3 regions of the Mesorhizobium sp. M7A.F.Ca.US.005.03.2.1 genome follow, and region 3 is predicted to be linked to each of the others. Evidence: predicted binding sites of a transcription regulator. Region 3 holds the regulator's gene; each other region holds the start of a gene.
What was found. Region 3 encodes PhoB, which activates phosphate uptake and scavenging genes when phosphate is short. Its sites were predicted from a motif close to TGTCATNNANCTGTCAT; they were not measured.

Region 1 (7,041 bases), on a different contig from region 3:
TAATATTCGCCTTCGATGCGGATCGACGGGAACGCCGGCGGCAGCGCGCCGCTGGCCATGATGTGCTCCGGTTCGATGCGGACCTTGTCGGTGTCGAAATAGACGAAGTTGCCGGTCCGGACGTTGACCGCGCCGACGCTCAACCGCTTCTTGCCGTCGTTGAGGATGTCGAAGTCGATCAGGCTTTGCAGCGTCTCCTTCAGCTCGGCCGTGTCGTAGAAGCTGGTGGCGCCCTCGGCGCCGGGCTGCTCCATCCAGGGGTTAGGATTGCGCGGCTTGAAGAAGCCCGGCTGCCCCATGACCATGGTCATCCACGAACTGGTGCGATTGCGGATATCACGGTAGATGTCGCCTTCCGGCGTATAGGCCCAGATCTTGCGACCCGAAATCGTCTGCCAGAATTGCTCGAGGCGCTGCAGCCGGCGGCTCGACTCATTGCCGGCGATGATCGCCGCATTGATGGCGCCGATCGATACGCCGGAAAGCCAGCTCGGCTCGCAGCCGGCCTCTGCCAATGCCTGGTACACCCCAGCCTGGTAGGCGCCGAGCGCGCCGCCTCCCTGAAACACCAGCGCGACGCGGTCATACTGCGCCGAGATCTCCGCGATGGTGGCGGTGGCCTCCTTGTTGCGATTGCGTTCGAGCACGGCTTTGGTCTCCGACTTCTGTTTGGGCTCTGAAAGGCTTGTGCAGCTCAGGTGCGGTCGGCGAGATAATCGTGAACCACTTCGCCCAGCCCAAGCGTCAGATCGGCGGTGAAGTGGACGGCGGATACGATGTCGAGCACCGGCAGCCGCGCCACGTCGGCCATGACGTGCGGCCGCAAATCGAGTGCGGCGGGCGCTGTCCAGGCTTCCTTCAGCGTGATGTCGGTGAGGTGGTAGCGGACCAGTTCGCAGATGCGCGGCGTGCCGTCGACATGCGGGACGATCTTGATCAGGAAATTGGGCGCGGCCAGCGAAGCGAGGACAGAGCCGTGATCGGCTTTCTTGTGCTTGTAGCCCATCGTGCCGGTGGCGCACAGAACGCTGCCATAGTGCAGCGTGCCGACGATGACCTCGCCTTCATGCACGATCTTGGGATTGGCAAGCTTCTTGGGAAAGCCCCACAGTTCGCGGCCGCCGGCGATCGGCGCGTCGTCGTCGAGATACATCGAATGGACGTAGGCGCCGTGCTGGCCCTTGTAGCGCACCGGGATGACCTGGCCGGTCTCGGTGTAGTCGCCGAAACCGGTCGAGTCAGGCATGCGGATGAATTCGTATTTGACCAGCGGCTCGTCGATCTCCAGCGGCTCCGGCACGACAGCCTCTAGCGCCTCGCGCGTCGTGCGGTAGGTGATGATGACGTATTCGCGGTTGAAGAAACGGTACGGCCCGGGCGGAAAGGAGGGGTTGGTCAGCGGCATCGCATAGGCGCGCTTCACGACATCGGCGATCTGCAAGGCTGTAGCCCCATTTTGGTTCAGGAATGACTGCGCGAATGCGCTCCGGATTATGTTGCACGGCACCATGACAGTGCCGTGTCAGCCGCCTGACAGCCGCCCAAGAGGCCTGTCGACGGCCGTCTCAACCCTGTAATCGCACCGACATATGGCTATGGCACTGTCATGGTGCGGCGCACAAAGGCGGCCCCGTTCGTTCCCTCCCACCTCTTGCGAGATCATCATGGGTTTCCTGTCTTCGAAGAACGCCCTCGTCACCGGCTCGACCAGCGGCATCGGCCTGGCCATCGCCCGCGCCTTTGCCGCCGAAGGCGCCAATGTCACCATCAACGGCCTTGGCGATGCGGCTGCCATCGAGCAGGAGCGCGCCGGCATCGAGAAGGATTTCGGCGTCAAGTGCCGCTATTCCGGTGCCAACATGATGGATGGCGCGGCGGTCAGCGCCATGGTGCATGAGGCCGAGGCTGCCTTCGGCAGTCTCGATATCCTGGTCAACAATGCCGGCATCCAGCATGTCGCGCCGATCGAGGAGTTTCCCGATGACATGTGGGAAGCCATCATCCGCATCAATCTGCTCGCCGCGTTCTACGCCATCAAGGCGGCACTGCCGGGCATGAAGGCGCGCAAATGGGGCCGTATCATCAACACCGCCTCGGCGCATGCGCTGGTCGCCTCGCCGTTCAAGTCGGCCTATGTGTCGGCCAAGCACGGCATTGCGGGCCTCACCAAGACGGTAGCGCTCGAAGCAGCGCTCGACGGCGTCACCGTCAATGCGATCGCGCCGGGCTATGTCTGGACGCCGCTGGTCGAAAGGCAGATTCCCGACACGATGAAGGCGCGCGGCATGACCGAGGAACAGGTCAAGCACGATGTGCTGCTCGCCGCCCAGCCGACCAAGGAATTCGTCACCGTCGACGAGCTCGCCGCGCTGACGCTGTTCCTGTGTTCGGACGCGGCCAGGCAGGTCACCGGCACCACCTTGCCGATGGATGGCGGCTGGACGGCACAGTAGAGGGTAATCCAAGCGTTCCGTTTGCCTGCTGGTGCCGCTGGCAGAAAAGCACCCGGCTATGCCGTGATCTTAATCAATGCGGATGGCGTGGTCGTGCATTTCCATGATTTTGCGATCGACGCGGCGGGTTGCCCGCCTCCGGCAGGCTTCGCGGGACACTGAGCAGGACTTCCCGCGAGGGCCAAGATGCCGCCAGTCGCATGTGCCGGCCTATTGCACGGCAGCGCAACAGGCTGCGCCGTTGGCTGAGCTGAACGATCCCAACCGATGCCCATCCGCGCACTGACGGCGACTGCGCGGCATCGGGTTTCCCAGCCTCTTTCTCGTCCCGCCGGACTACGGTGAAAGTGTCCGAAAAAGCACGGGAATATGGACATTAGTCTTGACAGAAATACAGATGTTCAATACCCGTCAGGCAATCGAACAAGCCTGCATTATGGGAGGAACGAGCGGTATGGCTTCCAATGTTTCGTTGACGGGTCTTGCCCGCGATCTCGAGGAACGCGCAAAGTCGGGCAAGCCTATCCGCATCGGCCTGATCGGCTCGGGCGAGATGGGAACCGACATCGTCACTCGTGTCGCCCATATGTCGGGCATCGAGATCGGCGCCATTTCCGAACTGAACCTGCCGGCTGCCAGCAAGGCCGTCGATATCGCTTTCCAGGAAACCGGGCATGCGCGCGAAGTGTCGAATGCTTCGGCTATGACGTCGGCGATGGAAGCCGGCAAGGTGGCGGTCACCAACGACGCCGACCTTGTCATCAACAATGATCTGATCGACGTCGTCATCGATGCCACCGGGGTTCCCGCCGTTGGCGCCGAGATCGGGCTGCGCGCCATGGAGCATGGCAAGCATCTGGTGATGATGAATGTCGAGGCCGACGTCACCATCGGCGCCTATCTGAAAAGCGAGGCCGACCGGCTCGGCGTCACCTATTCACTGGGCGCCGGCGATGAGCCGTCCTCCTGCATGGAGCTGATCGAGTTCGTCTCGGCCATGGGTCACCCGATCGTTGCCGCCGGCAAGGGCAAGAACAATCCGCTCAACATCGACGCCATTCCCCCGGACTATGAGGAGGAAGCCAAGCGCCGGCACATGAATGTCCGCATGCTGGTCGAATTCGTCGACGGCTCCAAGACCATGGTCGAGATGGCGGCAATCGCCAATGCCACCGGCCTGGTTCCAGACAAGGCTGGCATGCATGGCCCGGCGGCGACGCTTGGCGAACTGTCCAAGGTGCTGGTGCCGCAGAAGGATGGCGGCGTTCTGTCGAAGGTCGGCGTCGTCGACTATTCGATCGGCAAGGGTGTCGCGCCCGGCGTCTTCGTCGTTGCCGACATGTCGCATCCGCGCATCTCCGAGCGCATGGAAGATCTGAAGATGGGCAAAGGCCCGTATTTCACTTTCCATCGTCCCTATCACCTGACCTCGCTCGAGGTGCCGCTGACCTGCGCGCGCGTCGTGCTCTACGGCAAGGCCGACATGGTGCCGCTGGCCAAGCCGGTGGCCGAAGTCGCCGCCGTGGCCAAGAAGGACATGAAGCCCGGCGAGAAGCTCGATGCGATCGGCGAATATTGCTACCGCGCCTGGATCATGACGACGCCTGAGGCGCGCGCCGCCAAGGCCGTTCCCTGCGGCCTGCTGCAGGGCGGCTCGGTCACCGCGCCGATCAAGAAGGGCGAACTCATAACCTATGCGAATGCAGCGCCCGCGGCGGGCTCCAAGATCGCCGAACTGCGCGCTCGCCAGGACAAGCTCGTCTATGGGACCGTGGGAGCGTGATCATGGCCACAGCCAGCAAAGCCGTCACTGACAGTCGCGCCAATCTGCCCTTCGTCTACCGCCAGTACAGCGCCGAGCAGCTCAAGCAGGTGCTCCACAAGATGTACCTGATCCGCCGCTTCGAAGAGGGCGCGGAGGAGTGCTACACGCGCGGCCTCATCCATGGCACCATGCATTTGTCGATCGGCCAGGAAGCCAGCGCCATGGGCATCTGCATGCCGCTTGCCGAGGATGACCAGATCACCTCGACGCATCGCGGTCACGGCCACTGCATTGCCAAGGGCGCCGAGGTCAAGCGCATGTTCGCCGAGTTCTTCGGCAAGACCACAGGCTATTGCAAGGGCCGTGGCGGCTCGATGCACATCGCCGATGTCGGCAAGGGCAATCTCGGCGCCAATGGCATCGTCGGTGGCGGTATTCCGATCGCCGTCGGGGCGGCATTGTCCTCCAAGATGATGAAGACCGGCAAGGTCGTGGTCTCCTTCTTCGGCGATGGCGCCAACAATGAAGGCGCTTTCCACGAGGCGCTCAACATGGCGGCGGTCTGGAAGCTGCCTGTCATTTTCGTCTGCGAGAACAATGGCTACGGCATGTCGACATCGACAGCCCGCTCGACCGCGGTCAAGAACATCGCCGAGCGCGCCGCCGCCTATTCGATGCCGGGCGTCATCGTCAACGGCAACATCTTCTCCGAGGTCGCCGAGGCGTCTCATCAGGCTGTTGCCCGAGCCCGCGCCGGCGAGGGGCCGACGCTGATCGAGTCCAAGACCTACCGCCATCGCGGCCATTCCAAGAGCGACCGCAACCGCTATCGCACCAAGGAAGAGATCGAGGACTGGATGTCGAACCGCGATCCGATCACCCTGTTCGAAAGCGAGCTCAGGGAATTCGGCTTCATCGACGACAAGGGCATCGAGGCCATTCGCGATGCCGTGGCGCAAGAGATCGCCGAGGGCATCGAGTTCGCCAAGGCGAGCCCATCGCCCGATATCAGCGAGACCGGCAATTACGTGTATACGGAGCAGGCGTGATGGACGCGATGGTGCGTGAACTGAGCTACGCCCAGGCGATCCAGGAAGCCATGGCGATCGCCATGGACATGGACGAACGCGTTTTCCTGATGGGCGAGGATATCGGCGTCTATGGCGGCGCCTTCCAGGTCACCGGCGACCTGGTCGAACGTTACGGCGCTGACCGCGTCATCGACACGCCGATTTCGGAACTGGGCGGCGCGGGCGTCGCGGTGGGCGCTGCCCTCACCGGCATGCGGCCGATCTTCGAGTTCCAGTTTTCCGATTTCGCCACGCTTGCCATGGAGCAGATCGTCAACCAGGCGGCCAAGATGCGCTTCATGCTGGGCGGCGAGGTTTCGGTTCCCGTGGTGATGCGCTTTCCCGCCGGTTCCGGCACCGGTGCGGCGGCTCAGCACAGCCAGAGCCTCGAAGCCTGGCTCGGCCATGTGCCGGGTCTGAAAGTCATCCAGCCGGCGACCCCCTATGATGCCAAGGGCATGCTTTTGGCGGCGGTCGCCGATCCCGATCCGGTCATGATCTTCGAGCACAAGCTGCTCTACAAGCTGAAGGGCCCGGTGCCCGAAGGCTATTACACCGTGCCGATCGGCAAGGCCGATATCCGCCGCGAGGGCCGGGATCTCACCATCGTCGCCACCTCGATCATGGTGCAGAAGGCGCTCGACGCGGCAGCCGTGCTGGAGAGCGAAGGCATCGACGTCGAAGTCGTCGATCTTCGGACCATCCGGCCGATGGACAAGCAGACCGTCATCGACAGCGTCAAGAAGACGTCGCGGCTGCTATGCGTCTACGAAGCGGTCAAGACGCTGGGCATCGGCGCCGAGGTCAGCGCCATGATCGCCGAGAGCGAAGCGTTCGACTATCTCGACGCGCCGATCGTGCGGCTGGGCGGCGCCGAAACGCCGATCCCCTACAATCCGGAACTCGAGAAGGCGACGGTGCCGCAAATTCCGGACATTATCACCGCCGCGCGCGACCTCGTGAAAGGGGTTCGCTGAGATATGCCGACCGAAGTCATTCTTCCCAAGGTCGACATGGACATGGCGACTGGACAGATCTCGCGCTGGTTTGCCGAGGAGGGCGCGCACGTCAAGAAGGGCGATGTGCTGTTCGAGATCGAGACCGACAAGGCGGCGATGGAAATCGATGCGCCGGCCAGCGGCGTCCTGCGCGATGTCACCGGCAAAGAGGGTGTCGATATTGCGGTCGGCGCTGCCGTGGCGTGGATCTATGCCGACGGTGAGGCCTATGGGGCTGATGCTGCTGCGGCCAAGCACGACAAGGCGCCAATCTCCCCACCCGTGGGGGAGATGTCGACGAAGTCGACAGAGGAGGGCGCTGTCGCGCCAACGTCTCATTCTGTCACTCACCCCTCTGCCCTGCCCTCTTTGCCGCCACTTGGCATCTCCCCCACAAGGGGGGAGATCGGCCAATCGCCATCGGCCGGCCGTGCAACACCGCTTGCCCGGCGCCTGGCCCGTGAGGCCGGCCTGAACCTCTCGACCGTATCTGGGACCGGCCCGCATGGCCGGGTGGTGAGGGCGGATGTCGACGCGGCCATTGCCGGTGGCGGCGCCCAGACGGCGCCTGCCGCCAAGGCTCCGGCTGGCGTGCCGGCTGCTGCTCCTGCCGCGCCGGTAAAGGCGATGTCGGACGATCAGGTCCTGAAACTGTTCGAACAGGGCTCCTACGACCTTGTCCCGCATGACAATATGCGCAAGACCATTGCGCGCCGCCTGGTCGAGGCCAAGACCACCATTCCGCATTTCTACCT
Region 2 (7,041 bases), on a different contig from region 3:
CTTGATCGCCTTGGCGAGTTCGCGCTGCTTCTTCTGGCTGACGGCGGTGATGCGCGACGGCACGATCTTGCCACGCTCGGAAATGTAGCGCTGCAGCAGACGCACGTCCTTGTAGTCGATCTTGGGCGCGTTGGCGCCGGAGAACGGGCAGGTCTTGCGGCGGCGATGGAACGGGCGCCGGGTCGGGATCTGATTGATGTCGACCATTATTCTGCACCCCCTTCAAAGCCTTCGCGCGGACGGCGCGGACCACGATCGGCACCGGCGTCGCCGAACGAGCGCGGCGGACGATCGCCACGGTCGCCGCGATCACGATCGCCGAACGAACGCGGACCACGATCGCCACGGTCACGGTCGCCGAAGCCGCCGCGTTCCGAGCGCTCTTCGCGCTTCTGCATCATGGCCGACGGGCCTTCCTCATGCGCCTCGACCTTGATGGTCAGGAAACGCAGCACGTCTTCGGACAGGCCCATCTGGCGCTCCATCTCGTTGAGCGCGGCCGCCGGGCAATTCAGGTCCATCAGCGTGTAGTAGGCCTTCCGGTTCTTGTTGACCCGGTAGGTGAGGGACTTCAGTCCCCAGTTCTCGACCCGGCCGACGGACCCGCCATTTGCGGAGATGACACCCTTGTACTGTTCGACAAGCGCATCGACCTGCTGCTGCGAGAGGTCCTGCCGGGCAAGAAACACATGTTCGTAAAGAGCCATTATGTCTTATGCCTTTCTTCGTTTCTCTCCCGGTTCCCGGCGGCAAAAGCCTCTGCAACTTCTCTGACCCGCAAACCCTCGAAGGGGCAGGGGGAAGAAAGGAGCATGACGAGACGGTCGAGAGCGGAGACACGGGAGGCGGAAGCACTTCCGGCTTCACACGAAGGTTCTGAAAACCTCCGGCCCTCCGTTCAGCCCCCAGCAAGGACCGGCAGATTGCGGGCGTCTATACAGCAATCCGGCCGCAAAGCAAGGGCAAGCGGCATTCCCGTGTGTCGCAGGCGACGATCGGGAAGCAGCAACGGCCGGAGTCGTGGTTTCCGGCAACCACGTCTTAACCACACCAGCAGGTTGTGTGGAGTTGAAGCCTGGCCGTCAACGGTCGATTCATCATGGAAGGCGCAAAAGCCCGGACAACCGCGCAAAAGCGGCAAGCATTTCCGGGGGTAAGGATGCTTCTCAACAAATTATGGCGCTCGAAGAGCGGCAATTTCACGCTTGTGCTGGGACTGGGTTTGCCGGTCATCCTGACGGCAGTCGCTTTCGCAACCGATGTCTCGACCCTTATGCGGGCCAAGAGCAATTTGCAGAACGCTCTCGATTCGGCAAACCTTGCTTCTTCGCACCTTGGCGATCTCGACATCACCCGCAATGACGCTTTCAACCGCTATTTCCAGGCCAACATCGTCGGTCATGGCGAGCTCGACAATGCGCAGGCGACGTTGACTGTCGACAAGGGCGTCAACTTCGTCAAGACCAAGGCGGTTGCCTCGGCGGACGTCCATCTCAACTTCGCCTTCCTGTTCGGCGACAGCAAGCACATCGTGGTCGATGCCTCGGCGGTCGAATCGAACAACCAGCTCGAAGTCGTGCTGGTGCTGGACAACACCGGCTCGATGGCCGGCGCGCGGATGACGGCGCTGAGGACGGCGACAAAATCGTTGCTCGACACGCTCGAAGCGGCGAAATCGCCAACGCGCAAGATCCGCGCCTCGCTGGTTCCTTTCGTGACGGCCGTCAACGTCAATGGCGACGGCTTCGACCCGTCCTGGATCGACATGGACGGCAAGTCCTCAACCAACGGCGTCAATTTTCCCGTCATCTACGGCAAGCGGCCGAACCACATGGCGCTTTTCAAACAGCTCAAGAAGACCGGATGGGCCGATGCCGGATGGAATGGCACCGGATGGAAAGGTTGCGTCGAGGCGCGGCCAGGCGCTTACAATATCTCCGACACGCCACCCGACCCGGCCAAGCCCGACACGCTGTTCGTGCCCTACTTTGCGCCGGATGATCCCGAAGACGCCCAGAAGCCGTCTGGCTCCTATGGCAATTCGGATAAATACTACAACAACTCCTATCTCAACGATGTCAGCGACAAAACCAGGCTTGCCCAGTCGGGCATCAACATTCTGGGCATCGATCTCAGCAACCTGCTCGGCAATCTCATTGAACTTCTGTCGCCCGATGACAGGGATGCCAGGGAAAAGATCGCCAAATATGTTGCGCCCGCCAAGGAACTCATCACCGAGATCGGCTCTCCCATCACTGTCGGCCCGAACCGTGCGTGTCCGACCCCGGTGGTCCCCCTGACCGACGATTTCGACAAGCTGCGCAAGGCGGCCAGTCAGATGACCGAGTGGAATGGCTCGGGTACCAATGTCTCCGAGGGCCTGTCGTGGGGTATGCGCGTGCTGTCGCCTGCCGCGCCCTACACCGACGGAGCGCCGTGGAAGACGCCTGGGATCAGTAAGATAGTGCTGTTGCTCACCGACGGCGAGAACGTCGTCTATGGCGCCAGCGAACAAGAATCGACAAAGTCGGATTACACATCCTATGGCTATCTGGCTGGCGGCCGCTTCGGATCGGACAACCAGACGACCGCTGCGCGCAATGTCGACGGCTGGACCAAAAACGTTTGCACGCAATTGAAGAACGAGGGCGTGCAGATCTACACCATGGTGCTGCAATCCGACACCGCAGCCAACCGTGCGCTTTACAGCGCCTGCGCCTCGGATCCGAGCAACTATTATGCCGTCAACGATCCGACCAAACTGCCGAACGTGTTCCTTCAGATCGCCAACAATTTCACGAAGCTGCAATTGACCAACTGAACACGCGAACCGAGACGGACCAGCAGGCTCCGAGGGAATCGCTGGCCTCAACTCGTATGCGCGGCGACAATCTTGTCGACCGTTTCGGGGAAGAAGTCGGGCGCCGCGTGGCGTTTGCCGAACATCATATCGTACTGCAGCAGGCGGAAATCGCGGATCGCCGGATCGATCTCCTTCTGCCGCGCCCAATCGGGCGTGGCCTCGCCAGCCGGCGTCAGCAGCAAATTGCGGTCGACGACACGGTAGTGTTCGCTCATCTCGCCCAGGAAGCCGGTGTAGTAGGGATGGCTGATGCCGGCCGTCTTCAGGATATGATAGGGCAGGAAGGCCGGGCTGACGGCGCCCATGTGCTCAGCCGGCCCGGTGCGGTTCGACCAGATGACCAGCGGCGTCTCATGATGCTCGAGGGCAGCCTCGGGCGACGCTTCCTTGCGCGGCGCGACATTGTCCTTCAGGAAGCCGGTTTCGACATAAACCGGCCCGAGCGGCGGCAGATGGTCGCCGAAGAAGGCGATTACGGTTGGGCGGGAGCGTGTCTTTGCCCATTCGACGAGGCGTTCGAGACCGCGATCGGCATCGGCTGAGCCTTCGGCGTAGCTGAGCAGCGATTCGCGCGCCCACTGACTGATCGGCGCCTGCACCCTGTGCGTGGGACTGTAATAGCGGTTCGGTTCGTAGGGACCGTGGTTTTGCAGGCTGACCGCAAAGAAGAACACCGGCTCTTCGCTGGCGTCGGCCTCGCTGATGATCTCGTCGGTCATCGCGGCATCCGATGCCAGTGGCCCGCGCTTTTGCATTGGCGGCAGCGTCTCTTCCGACTTGAAATCGTTGAAGCCGAAATCGGCGTAGACCGCGCCACGGTTCCAGAACCAGTTGGTGCCCGGATGGATGGCGCGCGCCCGATAACCCTGGCTCTTGAGGAAGGTTGCCAGCGACGGCGTCGGCGTGCGCACATATTGCTGGTAGGGGATGCTGCCGGCCGGCAGGAACGCGTTGGAGAAGCCGGTCAGCGCCTCGAACTCGATATTGGCGGTCATGCCGCCGAACTCCGGCGAGAACATCGAGCCGGAGCGCAGCGCCCGCACATTGGGGATCGGATCGGGCGTGATGGTGACGCCGGGCAGCTTGGTCGGGTCCCAGAAGGACTCGCTCATGACGATGATGATGTCAGGCTTCTCGGCCGGCACCGAGGCGGTCACATCGGGCCTGGCGATCGCCGCGATCGCCTTGTCGGAATAGCCCGGCGGCGCAGAGACATGCGCCATCGGCACATTGAGCGCAAAGGCCAGCGCAAAACCGTTGGAGGCATAGTTTTCCTTCTGGTCCCACATGATCGGGATGATCTGCAACCGGTCCCTGGTCCAGGAGAAGGTGGCATAGTCCATGATCGAAACGAAGAAGGCGAGCAGCGGCACTGCCAGCGTCAGCCGCGCAAGGCGTCCCTTGCGGCTGAGTGCGGGAACCTTGCGGCGCCACATCCGCCAGCCATAGACGAGCAGCGACAGGCCGGCGACGATGCCGACGACCATGGCGAGCGCGGTCATCGGCCGGTCGCGCACCAAAAGCGGCAACAGCGCAAAGATCTGGCGGGCATAGAGGAAATCGGTCGGATAGAGCGGATCGCCGAGATAATGCGACTTCTGGTGGCCGACGAAGGCAAGCGATAGCGTCAGCGGCGCGACGATCATCAGGCTCTGATGGCTGCGGCCCAGCACCGCATCGAGGCCGATCAGGATCAGCGCGAACACGACGATGGTGGTCCAGCCCGGCTTGAGCGGCTGCAGGAAGAAGGAGACCGTGCCGGCAAAGTCGCCGCGCACGATCAGTTCGATGGCAAACACCAGGACGGCGGCGATCGCCAGGCTGATCAGCCCATAGCGCACGACCGGCCATCTCCTGCCCGGCAGATAGCCGGTGGAGGGGTCGTCTTCCAGGAACTGTGGCGCGGCCTTGCCGGCGCGTTTGTAACTCTTTGCCACTTTAACTTCCCCACCCAGCGACAAGCACGTCACTCGATTGTCATGGAATTGTCACGCAAAGCTAGCGCCTGTGGCCAAAATAAGAAGAGCCAGCAAACGAATCGTGAGCGGTTTTCATCAGGAGTGATCGCCAAAAAGCCTTTCGGAACAGGCACTCGGCGGATGAAGCTGCCGTCGAGCAGGGTCGAACCGGGCTTGACTTGGCGGCCTGCCTTGCGTCACAGGCAAGAAAAACTCGTCTATCAGGCAAGCAAAACCAGCCCTTGGGAGCCCGCGCATGGCCGTTGCATTCACCTTTCCTGGACAAGGCAGCCAGGCAGTCGGCATGGGCAAGGATCTCGCCGAGGCCTTTCCCGAGGCGCGCAGAATTTTCCAGGAAGTCGACGACGCGCTCGGCGAAAACCTGTCGAAGCTGATCTGGGAAGGGCCGGAAGAGACGTTGATGCTGACCGCCAACGCGCAGCCGGCGCTGATGGCGGTGTCGCTGGCCGCGATCCGGGCGCTGGAATCGCGCGGCTTCTCGCTGAAAGGCAAGGTCGCCTATGTCGCCGGTCATTCGCTGGGCGAATATTCGGCGCTCGCGGCCGCTGGCTTCGTTTCGGTTGCCGATGCCGCCAGGCTGCTGCGCATCCGCGGCAATGCCATGCAGGCGGCGGTGCCGGCCGGCGAGGGCGCCATGGCGGCGATCATCGGATTGGAACAGGCCGATGTCGAAGCCGCTTGCGCGGAAGCCGCCAAAGGCTCCGTCTGCCAGATCGCCAACGACAATGGCGGCGGCCAACTGGTCATTTCCGGCGCCAGGGCCGCGGTCGAACTGGCGGCGAAACTGTGCACTGAGAAAGGCGCCAAGCGCGCACTGATGCTGCAGGTGTCCGCGCCCTTCCATTCGGCGCTGATGGCGCCGGCCGCGAACGTCATGCGCGACGCACTCGCCGGTGTGACAAAGAATGCGCCGGTCGTTCCCGTCCTCTCCAATGTCACGGTCAGCCCGACCAGCGATCCGGACGAGATCGCCCGCCGCCTGGTCGAGCAGATAACCGGCCGCGTACGTTGGCGCGAGACCGTGGAGTGGTTCGGCGCAAATGGCGTCACCACGCTTTACGAGATTGGCGCCGGCAAGGTGCTTTCGGGATTGGCGCGGCGCATCAACCGCGACATCGCCACTGCGTCGGTCGGCTCGGCGGCTGAGGTCGAGGCAACGCTAGCAGCGCTTGCATAAAGCCCCATTTGATCCCATTCCCTGCAAAAGGGGTGTTCTCTTCTCAATCAGGAGACAAAAATGTTCGAATTGACTGGCCGCAAGGCGCTCGTCACCGGCGCATCGGGAGGCATCGGCGAGGCGATCGCCCGGATGCTGCATGCGCAAGGCGCGATCGTCGGCCTGCATGGCACCCGCGTCGAGAAACTGGAGGCGCTGGCTAGCGAGCTTGGCGACCGGGTCAAGCTGTTCCCGGCCAATTTGTCCAACCGTGACGAGGTCAAGGCGCTCGGCCAGAAAGCCGAGGCCGATCTCGAAGGCGTCGACATCCTGGTCAACAACGCCGGCATCACCAAGGACGGGCTGTTCGTGCGCATGTCGGATGCCGATTGGGACAGCGTGATCGAGGTCAATCTGACCGCCGTTTTCCGGCTCACCCGCGAACTCACCCATCCGATGATGCGCCGCCGCCATGGCCGCATCATCAACATCACCTCGGTGGTCGGCGTGACCGGCAATCCCGGCCAGACCAATTACTGCGCCTCCAAGGCCGGCATGATCGGCTTCTCCAAGTCGCTGGCGCAGGAGATCGCCACCCGCAACATCACAGTTAACTGTGTTGCACCAGGCTTCATCGAATCGGCAATGACCGACAAGCTCAACGACAAGCAGAAAGAGGCGATCATGGCGGCGATCCCGACGCGGCGCATGGGCACCAGCGTCGAAGTCGCGTCCGCCGTCGCTTATCTCGCCTCCAACGAAGCCGCCTACGTCACCGGCCAGACCATCCACGTAAATGGCGGCATGGCTATGATTTGAACGAGGTTCTGCAGCAACGCCGGCGGGTTGTGTAAAGAGACCATTTCGGCTTGGACCTCAGCTATTTTTCGTGTAATGCGGCCCGCAACCCGGCGGTTCGGGCAAAAATCGGTCCGTAGTCGTTGCGTTTCCGGCAGGACCATCTTTCAGCTTGATTAGCGGCATTCTGCCCGCTAACGAAGACAGACAAACAAAAGACGAGGATGCCCAAATGAGTGACACCG
Region 3 (3,847 bases):
TGGATTTTGATGTCGTCTCGAATTTTTTTCGGGCCTCGGAATAAATAAATGACACGGCGCGCGGCTTCTGCCAGTATTTGACCGCGTCACCGACAGCGTTCCAGGGCAGGAAGAACCGCGGCGACCGGGAGGATATGAAAGAGCATGTCGGTCGGAATCCGCCACGACGATTTGCGCCGCCGCAACCGCGCGATGGTGATCGCCGCGGTGCGCCGCGCCGGACAGCCGTCGCGCACCGAGATCGCCGCAACCACAAGCCTCAGCCATTCGACGATCTCGGCGATCTCATCCGACCTGATCGTCGAAGGCATCCTGACCGAAAGCAAGCCGAGCGAGGCCGGCTCGCTCAAACGCGGCCGTCCGCAGGTCGGCCTCAGCCTCAATCCGGAAGCGGCCGCGGTAATGACCGTGGTGCTGTCGCTGAACTTCCTCTCGGTCGCCGTCATCGACTATGCCGGCCAGGTAATATCCGAGGAACAGCGTCGGCTCGACACGCTGACGATGTCGCGCGACTCGCTGATCGGTGAGTGCACGGCAATCGTGCGGCGCCGCCTGGAAGATCCCGACCTGGACGTGCGCAGCATCGCTCGTATCGCGCTGGCCGTCCAGGGCATCACCGACACCCGTGCCCGCGCCATGCTGTGGTCGCCGATCACGCCGCACACCGACATCGCCTTCGCCGACATATTCGAAGAGGAGTTCGGCGTCCCCGCCATTATGGAGAACGACTGCAACATGATGGCGGTGGCGCTGCGCTGGCGCGATCCCGATCGTTACCGCGACGATTTCATCGCTATCCTTTTGTCGCACGGCATCGGCATGGGGCTGGTGCTGAAGGGCGAATTGTTCACCGGCACCCATTCCTCGGGCGGCGAATTCGGCCACATGATTCATCGGCCGAACGGGGCGCTGTGTCGCTGCGGACGGCGCGGCTGCGTCGAAGCCTATGCCGGCAATTATGCCATCTGGCGCAACGCGCGGCAGATGGGCGAGGATGCAGAACCCGTCGCCGATGTCAGCGACGCCGACATGCGCGCCCTGGCTGCCGCCGCCCGCGAGAGGGACGGACCGGAGCGGGAAGCCTACCGCAAGGCTGGCGAAGCGCTCGGCTACGGCCTCGGCAGCCTGTTCGCGCTGATCGATCCGGCCCCCGTCGCCATGGTCGGCGTCAGCGCCGCCGCCTTCGACCTGATCGAGCCGGCATTGCGGCAAGCGATTGCCCAGACCGCCGGCGGCCAGCATTCCAAGTCGATTTCCTTCGACACCGAGCCGAACGAACTGCCGCTGATCCGCGAAGGCTGCGCCATGCGGGCGCTGATCTTCGTCGATCAGGAGATTTTTGCGCCGGGCGTGCAGGCGAGATCCGGTCTCGGCGGCAAGAACGTGGCGTGAGTTCAAACGAGGGAGTTCAGTCCTCGCGAATGGCGTAACCCGCCCCACGGATGGTGCGGATGACATCGGGCATACGGCCGTTGTTGACCGCCTTGCGCAGCCGGCCGACATGCACATCGACCGTGCGTTCGTCGATGTAGATCGTCTCGCCCCAGACATTGTCGAGCAGTTGGCTGCGCGAGAACACGCGGCCTGGATGGCGCATCATGAATTCAAGCAGGCGGAATTCCGTCGGCCCGAGCCGGATTTCGCTCTTCTTGCGATAGACACGGTGCGATTCGCGATCGAGCACGATATCGCCGACCTTGAGCACGCTGGACAGCACTTCCGGCTTGGCCCGGCGCAGCAGCGCCTTGACCCTGGCCATGAACTCCGGCGTCGAGAAAGGCTTGACCAGATAGTCGTCGGCACCGGTCGAGAGGCCGCGCACGCGGTCGCTTTCCTCGCCTCGCGCGGTCAGCATGATGATCGGCAGCCGCTCGGTCTCGGGACGCATCCTTAGCCGGCGGCAGAGTTCGATACCGGAAACCGCAGGCACCATCCAGTCGAGCACCAGAAGGTCTGGAACGTTCTCCTGCAGCCGGATTTCGGCCTCGTCGCCGCGCGTCACCACCTCGACCTGGTAACCTTCGGATTCGAGATTGTAGCGGAGCAGCACGCCTAGCGGCTCCTCATCCTCCACCACCATGATGCGTGGCGCGATCATCGGCTGGTCACCCCTGTCATGCCGCTGGCGCGGACATTGCCGTCTCGTCCTGCTTCGGACGATTGGCTGGCAACTGCGTGCCGGTCAAAACATAATAGGCATTTTCGGCGATGTTGGTCACGTGGTCGCCGATCCGCTCGAGGTTCTTGGCGCAAAACAACAGGTGCGTGCACGCCGTGATGTTGCGCGGATCTTCCATCATGTAGGTCAGCAGTTCGCGGAACACCGATGTGTATTTGACGTCGATGCGTTCATCATTGTTTCTGAGCGTGGCAAGCGCTGCCGCGTCAGCGGCGGCATACTCGTCGACGACCCCCTGCACCTGGATCAGCACCAGCTGCGCCATCGCGTCGATCGAATGCGAAAGGTCGTGCGGCGTGACGCTCAGCCCGACAGTGCCGACGCGCTTGGCGATGTTCTTGGCAAGGTCACCGATGCGCTCGAGGTCGCCGGCCATGCGGATCGAACCGACTACCGCACGCAGATCGTTGGCCATTGGCTGGCGCTTGGCGATCAGCGTGATAGCACGATCGTCCAGCTCGCGCTGGCGTGCATCCATGATGGCGTCGTCGGAAACCACCCGCTGCGCCAGCGCATTGTCCGAATTGAGCAAAGCCCTGGTCGAGCCACCGACCATCGAGCGGGCGAGATCGCCCATGTCGCGGATCAGCTGGCTGATCTGCTCCAGATCCTCATCGAAAGATGCGACGGTATGTTCACCCATGATCTTCGTCCCTCATATGCCAGAGATCAGCCGAACCGGCCGGTGATGTAGTCCTGGGTGCGTTTGTCGTCGGGGGTGGTGAACATCTTGTCGGTGGCGCCCTCCTCGACCAGATAGCCAAGATGAAACATCGCGGTGCGCTGCGACACGCGCGCTGCCTGCTGCATCGAATGGGTGACGATGACGATCGTATAGTTCTGACGCAGTTCGTCGATAAGTTCCTCGACGCGAGCGGTGGCGATCGGGTCGAGCGCCGAACACGGTTCGTCCATCAGGATCACCTCGGGTGACACGGCGATGGCGCGTGCAATGCACAGGCGCTGCTGCTGGCCACCGGAAAGACCCGTGCCAGGTTCCTGCAAACGGTCCTTGACCTCGTTCCAGATCGCCGCCTTCTTCAGGCTGGACTCGACGATCTGATCCATGTCGGCCTTGCGCTTGGCCAATCCGTGGATGCGCGGACCATAGGCGACGTTCTCGTAGATCGACTTTGGGAACGGATTGGGTTTCTGGAACACCATGCCGACGCGCGCCCTGAGTTCGACGACATCGATGTTCTTGTCGTAGATGTCCTCTTCGTCGAGCGTGATCTTGCCGGTTACCCGTGCTGAATCGATGGTGTCGTTCATGCGGTTGAGGCAGCGCAGGAAGGTGGACTTGCCGCAGCCGGAGGGGCCGATCAGCGCCGTCACCTGGTTCAGGCGGACGTCGAGATCGACGTCGAACAGCGCCTGCTTCTCGCCGTAGAACACGCCGACCTTGTCGCCGCGCATTTTTATCACTTCGTTCGACTTCATCTTGTCGCCCACTGCGTTTTCAAGGGACTGTTCGGTCATGATGTTCATACCAAAATGCCTTTTTTCTACCAGCGCCGCTCGAACCGACGCCGAAGCACGATCGCGGTGATGTTCATGGCCATGAGGAAGACGAGCAGGATGATGATGGCGCCGGACATACGCTCGACGAAGGCGCGTTCGGCCTCGTTCGCCCACATATAGATCTGCACCGGCAGCGCGGTGGCCGGA

Region 1: the regulator PhoB is predicted to act here: its motif matches at 1,573-1,589, upstream of EN991_RS04620 (acetoacetate decarboxylase).
Region 2: the regulator PhoB is predicted to act here: its motif matches at 4,839-4,855, upstream of EN991_RS07745 (LTA synthase family protein).

The regions. Positions count from the first base shown of each region.
Region 1 is NZ_RZRP01000045.1:7-7,047, forward strand. It holds partial or broken gene EN991_RS04615 (patatin-like phospholipase family protein) at 1-647, opposite strand, end outside; gene EN991_RS04620 (acetoacetate decarboxylase) at 695-1,441, opposite strand; gene EN991_RS04625 (3-hydroxybutyrate dehydrogenase) at 1,665-2,453, shown strand; gene EN991_RS04630 (NAD(P)H-dependent oxidoreductase) at 2,908-4,236, shown strand; gene EN991_RS04635 (thiamine pyrophosphate-dependent dehydrogenase E1 component subunit alpha) at 4,239-5,267, shown strand; gene EN991_RS04640 (alpha-ketoacid dehydrogenase subunit beta) at 5,267-6,265, shown strand; gene EN991_RS04645 (pyruvate dehydrogenase complex dihydrolipoamide acetyltransferase) at 6,269-7,041, shown strand, end outside.
Region 2 is NZ_RZRP01000090.1:3,884-10,924, reverse strand. It holds gene rpsR (30S ribosomal protein S18) at 1-207, opposite strand, end outside; gene rpsF (30S ribosomal protein S6) at 207-707, opposite strand; gene EN991_RS07750 (pilus assembly protein) at 1,160-2,821, shown strand; gene EN991_RS07745 (LTA synthase family protein) at 2,869-4,800, opposite strand; gene fabD (ACP S-malonyltransferase) at 5,078-6,019, shown strand; gene fabG (3-oxoacyl-[acyl-carrier-protein] reductase) at 6,080-6,817, shown strand; gene EN991_RS07730 (acyl carrier protein) at 7,029-7,041, shown strand, end outside.
Region 3 is NZ_RZRP01000561.1:156-4,002, forward strand. It holds gene EN991_RS25605 (ROK family protein) at 145-1,392, shown strand; gene phoB (phosphate regulon transcriptional regulator PhoB) at 1,409-2,098, opposite strand; gene phoU (phosphate signaling complex protein PhoU) at 2,115-2,822, opposite strand; gene pstB (phosphate ABC transporter ATP-binding protein PstB) at 2,849-3,667, opposite strand; partial or broken gene EN991_RS25625 (ABC transporter permease subunit) at 3,685-3,847, opposite strand, start outside.